2 regions of the Lysinibacillus sp. IITD104 genome follow, and region 1 is predicted to be linked to the other one. Evidence: riboswitches for the same ligand, from Rfam matches in the RefSeq annotation. Region 1 holds a riboswitch; the other holds the start of a gene.
What was found. A riboswitch is a leader RNA that binds a small molecule or an ion and turns the genes downstream of it on or off. The one in region 1 is predicted to bind FMN.
Positions count from the first base shown of each region.

Region 2: it holds a riboswitch for FMN, as region 1 does, so the genes downstream of both, ribE (riboflavin synthase) here and V1L66_RS16530 (ECF transporter S component) in region 1, are expected to answer to the same signal.

Region 1 covers NZ_JBAHYH020000001.1:3,231,421-3,234,846, forward strand. The annotation lists gene V1L66_RS16525 (sodium-dependent transporter) at 1-714, opposite strand, end outside; gene V1L66_RS16530 (ECF transporter S component) at 956-1,543, opposite strand; FMN riboswitch at 1,762-1,948, opposite strand; gene V1L66_RS16535 (hypothetical protein) at 2,093-3,379, opposite strand; gene sigX (RNA polymerase sigma factor SigX) at 3,376-3,426, opposite strand, start outside.
Region 2 covers NZ_JBAHYH020000001.1:3,015,052-3,018,477, forward strand. The annotation lists gene V1L66_RS15420 (spore germination protein) at 1-138, opposite strand, end outside; gene ribE (6,7-dimethyl-8-ribityllumazine synthase) at 293-760, opposite strand; partial or broken gene ribB (3,4-dihydroxy-2-butanone-4-phosphate synthase) at 800-1,405, opposite strand; gene ribE (riboflavin synthase) at 1,430-2,068, opposite strand; FMN riboswitch at 2,267-2,392, opposite strand; FMN riboswitch at 2,509-2,634, opposite strand; gene V1L66_RS15440 (YibE/F family protein) at 2,855-3,426, shown strand, end outside.

The sequences.
Region 1 (3,426 bases):
GCTATATGTAACTAGACAAGAAAAGCCTACTGCTAACCCAAAGAACGATTGTCCTAGGGCTTCTAATAATGCTTTACCTGTAATATTCGAGAAATCAGGCCATAAGAAGAATTTTACCCCTTCCATTGCCCCATCTAATGTAACTGCACGCACAACAAGGACAATGAACATTATGAAGAGTAACGGCATCATCCATTTATTGGCCTTTTCAATTCCATTTTGTACACCTAATGAAATCACAAGTACGTTGGCTAATGTAAACAACACTAGTCCAACTAGCGTAATCCAAGGCGTACCTATAATTTTTCCAAATAGTTCAGCTGGATCTACTGCTGGATCAATTACCGCGCCAGCTACACCTAGCCCGCTATAAATAAAGATCCAACCTCCAACTACGCTATAAAAAGTTAATAATAAAAAACAGCCTAGCACGCCCATTCGACCAATCCAAGCCCAGCCTGGCTTAGTTGGAGCAATTTTTTTATACGCTGTTACAGCCTCGGATTGTGTACCACGTCCTAAAACATACTCGGACAATAACATCGGTAGTCCTATTAACAAGGTAAATAACACAAAGATAAGGAAAAATGCTCCTCCACCACTTTGTCCTGTTACATAGGGAAGTTTCCAAATTGCCCCTAGTCCAATCGCCGCACCAGCTGATGCTAAAATAAAACCTAATTTACTAGACCACTGTCCTTTTTTTCCACTCATCTCTTCAAACTCCTCAAACATTCTAAACTCTTCTCTATTTTACATGAAAATATAGCTTTCGACTAGGTTGTAATTATAAAGGACTAGATAGCTAGTTTATCCCATTACTTTTTTCTATAATTATCCGTTAGTTTTGCCTTTCTATCCTTCACTTTTAGTAAATTATCCATCAGACCTTTCCCCTATCCTTCAATCCTTCCAACAAAAAACCTCAGGTATGTTTACCCGAGGTTAGTAAAAATTATTTTGTTATATAGATAGAACGCTGGCGGTCGATCCATTTGCGCATTGTTGTAAATAAAAACGCCATAATAGCCGTTAATAAAATACCTTTTACAATGTTAAATGGTAAAATCCCAGCAATGATCATTTTATAAAGCGAATCACCTACAACAGGCTCCATACCTAAGAAGTATGTGTACATCGGTAAAAATACTGCGTAGTTTAAAACACTCATGCCTACCGCCATTACAACTGTTCCAGTCGCTAAACCTCCAACAAGACCAGCAATTGTTTTAAAGCGATTAAAAATAAGGCTTACTGGTAAAATAAATAAAATACCTGTTGCAAAGTTGGCAATATGACCTACTGGCACACCTGTTGGCGTTCCCGAGAAAATCCAATCCAATACATTTTTAAATAATTCTACTAAAATACCAGCCACAGGCCCCATAGTGATGGCTGCTATTAATGCAGGCATATCACTAAAGTCGACTTCCAAAAATGCTGGGAATGGTGGAATTGGGAAATTAAAAAGCATTAATAAAAACGAAATACTGCTCAGCATGCCAATCGTAATAAACGATTGAAGTTTAACATTTTTCTTCATAGAAAACTCTCTCCTCTTTGCTGATTCAATCTCGCAAGAAGAAAGGTGACGATCTTTCAATTGTTAGCATGAAAAAACCCTTATGCATGAAAAGCACAAGGGAGAAAGGCATGACGAATAAGCGTCAACATAAACTATTTTTTAAGCACTGTTTAAAAAGTCATACAAAAAAAGCGCTCGGTCATAGTTCATTTCATAACAATGAATGACGATCGTACCTCCATCTTCTCCCATCCAGACTTTAACTGTCGGCCTTGGAATCACACCAAGTCAGCCATGCAAATAAATTTGCACAGGTCGCGGGCTGAAGAGCGAAGCATAAACCATTCGAGTTAATGAAAAACATTAACGGTTCACCACTCTATTACCGCCGGTCGGGATTTTCACCCTGCCCCGAAGATGAATCATATTATTTTATACTACAACCTTACTATAATTAATTATCAAGAAAAAGTAAATAGTTCTGCTTAAAAAAAATCCGATTAGATTTGTATGTATTGTAAAAATGGAGCATTCCATGTTACAGGAATGCTCCATTTTTGATTTTGGCTAAGGCATATATTGTTTATTTGGCCCCACAGGCTTTGGCAAATACGTTTTTAAATCGAATCCTTCCCAGCTTTCTTGGACCACATTATCTAAGCGTAATTGTTGGTCAAAGCTAGCAGCAGTTAACATCATAGCCTCAATCAGTTGGGTAGCGCGAATTGGCTCCATCGATGCTAAATCTAAAGGGATATCGAATGTAACGACTACACCTTCTGCTTCCTCTTTCACCGTGTATGTCACATTTTCAGGAACAACTGTTACATAAACATCATCATTTTTGTTTTTCATTAATGTAAGTGCCTCTGTAACATTAGCAAATGTTTGACGGAAATCTGGTGATAGATATTCTGCCCCATTACCATCTTGGTATAAATAATAATTAAAATGTTTGGCGTTTGTTAATGACATGGCTTGGCTTGGCTCACCCTCTTGAGAAAACTCATAAGGTGTGCCATCTTCATTTTGAATCTCAACTTCCGTATATTCAGAATCCGAGAATGTATCCTCTAAAGTACCTTTGTATTCATTAACGGTAGCTGAAGCAACATCATAGTTATTGTCCTTTGGTAAAACGTGGACAAGCTTGTCATCTTTCTCCTTCAGTTCACCCTTAAAAGGATGATAATCCGTAAACCCTTTGGCTTCTTCATCAATTTGAGGAGCATATTTCTCATACATCTGTAAAGTAGAAGGTTTTTGCGTCCCAAAATCAGTTGCTACACGCTCATTTGGTATCACATATGTCATTGGTACACTTTCTGCATCACGTCCTGCCAAACCAATACGAAAAACGACAGCATCTTTCACATCTTCCTCATAGACTGATGACCGTAAAGATAACATACGCTCATGCTCCGCTACAATACTGGATTGAAGTGCCTCATCCTGGGTAGCGGCCTCTTTAGCAGAACGATCTTCCTGTAATGTAGAGTAATTAGCCGTTTCCGGTGTACTAGCTAGATCTTTTTGGCTAGCGTTATTATTCATGACCATGGAGCCAACGAGCACCGTTAACGCGAAAACAGCTGCTATACTCGTAAAAATCGACATTTTTCGGAACTTAAATCGTGATGGTTGTTCATCTTGAATCAAAGGTTTACTTTCTTGTTGTGCTTCTTCATTCTCTATAGGTTGTTGTATCGCTTCTTGAAGGTGACTATTATCCTGCAAGCGAGCATCTGCCATTAACCGATTTAATATTTCTTCTTTTGAACGGCGGTCAGAAAGCTTAGGGGCATTGTTCAATACATGTTCAAGCTGTTCATCATCAAATGGCTTATGCGTCATTGCCGTTTCGCCTCCTGTTCTCTAATCGGCTGTAGCTGTTGCCTTAA
Region 2 (3,426 bases), 220 kb from region 1:
AAGTATTTGCTCATTGACCATTGCATCACAAGTTATCAAATGTACTGTATATTGCTGAAAATTATATTGTTGGAAAATCACGTCAGCAGAGCGTTGAAATAGTGATTTCAACATTTTCAAATTAATCAATTGTTCCATTGATGAAATACTTCTCATCTCCTACTGAGCCAGCTCAAGATTAGTACATTTATGAAAACAATCACCTTCAATAAATACACTTAAGCATATTTTTCCCATGGTTGTTCAAAATATTCAAAGAAACAAATGTTGTGACGAGCTTTTCACTTAGTCCTTATCCAATCATTTTCTTGAGATTTGCCATCTCAATCGCAGACATTGCAGCATCATAGCCTTTATTTCCAGATTTCGTGCCTGCACGTTCAATTGCCTGTTCTATATTTTCAGTAGTGACAATACCGAAAATAACAGGTACATTCGTTGATAAGGACACATTGGCAATGCCTTTTGCCGATTCATTACAAACATAGTCATAATGTGTTGTAGAGCCACGAATAACAGTACCTAAACCAATAATAGCATCATATTTCTTTGTTTCTGCCAGTTGTTTCGCAATAAAAGGAACTTCAAAAGCCCCTGGCACCCATGCGACATCAATAGATGCTGAATCAACCCCATGACGAGTTAAACCATCCATTGCTCCATCCAATAACTTGCTAGTAATGAACTCATTAAAACGACCTACAACTACTGCAATTTTCAAATCTGTTCCAATTAATTGTGCTTCAAATGTTTGACCCATTGTTCTTTCTCCTTTTTACATAGAAATTTTAGATTTTTTTGTTGATAAGAGCTTACGATAAGCAACCAATGCTTCTATTGATATCATTTTTAAGCCATGATGTGCAGCGAATTTTGTCAGCTCTTCAAACCGAAGCATGTGTCCATCATCACCCATGATTTCGCAAATAACACCTGCAGGTATACTCTGACAAAGCGTCGCTAGATCAATCGCCGCCTCTGTATGCCCTCTTCGTTCGAGCACACCATGCTCTTTCGCAATCAGCGGAAAAATATGGCCTGGTCGACGAAAATCAGTCGGCTTAGCTTGCCTTTCTAGCATCCTTTGTATGGTTAACGCACGCTCAAAGGCGCTAATCCCTGTCGTTGTTTCTACATGGTCGATGCTTACCGTAAATGCGGTTTGATGATTATCCGTATTGTGCTGAACCATTGGATATAAATCTAGCTTTTGTGCAAGCTGCTGCGAAATCGGCGTACAAATTAAACCTCTACCATTGGTTGCCATAAAGTTGATTGTTGCTGGTGTGATGAATTCAGCGAGTGCCAGAAGATCTCCTTCATTTTCCCGATCCTCATCATCAACCACCACAATCATATTGCCCTGCCTTAAATCCTCTAGGGCTTCTTCAATTGAATGTAGCACGACTATCAACTCCTATTCTGTGATTTAAAAACCATGCTGTGCTAAATAATCTCGTGTAATCGCTGGCGTTGTTTGCCCTTTTTTTAATTGCCCTATAATGTATTTACCGACTAAATCGGTTTCGATATTAACGATAGCTCCAACTCTCTTCATACCTAAAACAGTTTCTTTGTAAGTATGAGGAATGAGTGAAATCGTGACACTATTGGCTTCAACATGAAAAAGGGTTAAGCTTGTGCCATCAATTGTTATGGAACCCTTTGGGATACAAAAGTTGGTTAGTTCTTCTGACATTTCGATATCAATATAAACGGCGTTTGCTACTGATCGTTTTCGCAAAATTTTGCCGACTCCATCAACATGACCAGCAACAAAATGACCACCAAATCGTCCATTAGCAGGCATGGCACGCTCCAAATTAACAGAATCACCTATTGCCAGCTGCTGTAAATTTGTTGCTTTGACTGTTTCAGGCATAACATCCATCGTAAACTGCTGTTGAGTAAAATGTGTCACCGTTAAACAAACGCCATTGACCGCTATACTGTCACCAAGCTTAACATCCTCCGTTATCTTGGCTGATTGAATCGTAATTTTCATACTGTCCCGATCGCTTTGCACGGCTTTTATGATACCAATATCCTCTACAAGTCCTGTAAACATTCCATCACCTACTCTACTTTATTAGCACTTCTATCCTTTACTTTTAAAGTTGATCCACCTGTTTTTGTGCCTTATCCTTCTCCCTTCTCTCGTTAGCAATAAAAAATAAAAACCCCTTTCATCAAAGGGGTTTTGGGAGTATAAGACATCAACAAATAAGCCTACTTGAAAACAATTTTTTCATAGACTGTCATCTCATTTGTTCTTCTCCCATCCAGACTATCACTGTCGGTTTTGGATTTGCACCAAATCAGCTTGCGCTCACGGACTTTGAATTGCTTCATCACCGCCGATTGGGAATTTCACCCTACCCCGAAGAACATCTTCTATTCAATTGTAGCTAAATAAAAAAACTTCCCAAAAGATGATTGGGAAGTGATGTAATAAATGCATAGTCAAATAAACCTTCTAAACTAGAATCAATTTAAAAAGTTCGCATTTTTACCCTTCTCCCATCCAGACTGTCACTGTCGGTTTTGGATTTGCACCAAATCAGCTTGCGCTCACGGACTTTGAATTGCTTCATCACCGCCGATCGGGAATTTCACCCTACCCCGAAGGATATTTTTATTTAGCTAGTTTTACGATAACACTATTTTATAATATTATCCATCCTTCTTTTTAAAATTTTTCCGCAGCATCAAATTTAAGCAGCTCTAACGAGACTTAATAAATGTAACAGACATGATAAAAATGATGACATTTAACCTGTTTATGGAACTTCTTCATCCAAAAAACGTTCCTTTACAAGTGACTATTCAGTCTAGCCGTTTGGAGGTCATTTACTTGACATTTTTAAAAAATATATCGTTTAAGCAAGGTATTTTCTATGCCCTATTAGCACTCTGTTGTGGGCTTTCAATTTTTTTCATACATCATAATGAACAATTTTATGATCGACCGATAGCGGAAATAACGCAAGTGGCTGTAACAGAATCGGAACCGATGACAGATATGTATGAAAATGAGGATTATTTGTTTACACAGGAAATCACGGCCATTATCAAAAATGGACAGCATAAGGGGCAATCCATTTACCTGACGAATGACTATTCTTCCTCTGGTGCTTTTGATCAAGAATACCATGTAGGCAATGAAATCTTTGTTACAATAGATGATCGCGCCACACAATCAGCTTTAACAGGTACCATCCTCGATTTAAAACGTGATCAAACCATGGTAATGATTGCATGGATTTTTATTTTTACCCTACTCATTATAGGTAAAAGACAAGGCTTATTTTCTATCATTAGCTTAGGTGTCAATGCTGTGATTTTATCATTCGCATTAGATCTTTATGTGAAGCATGGGAGCGTAAGCCTGTTAGTAGTCAGCGGCATTTGTGCCCTGCTATTTAC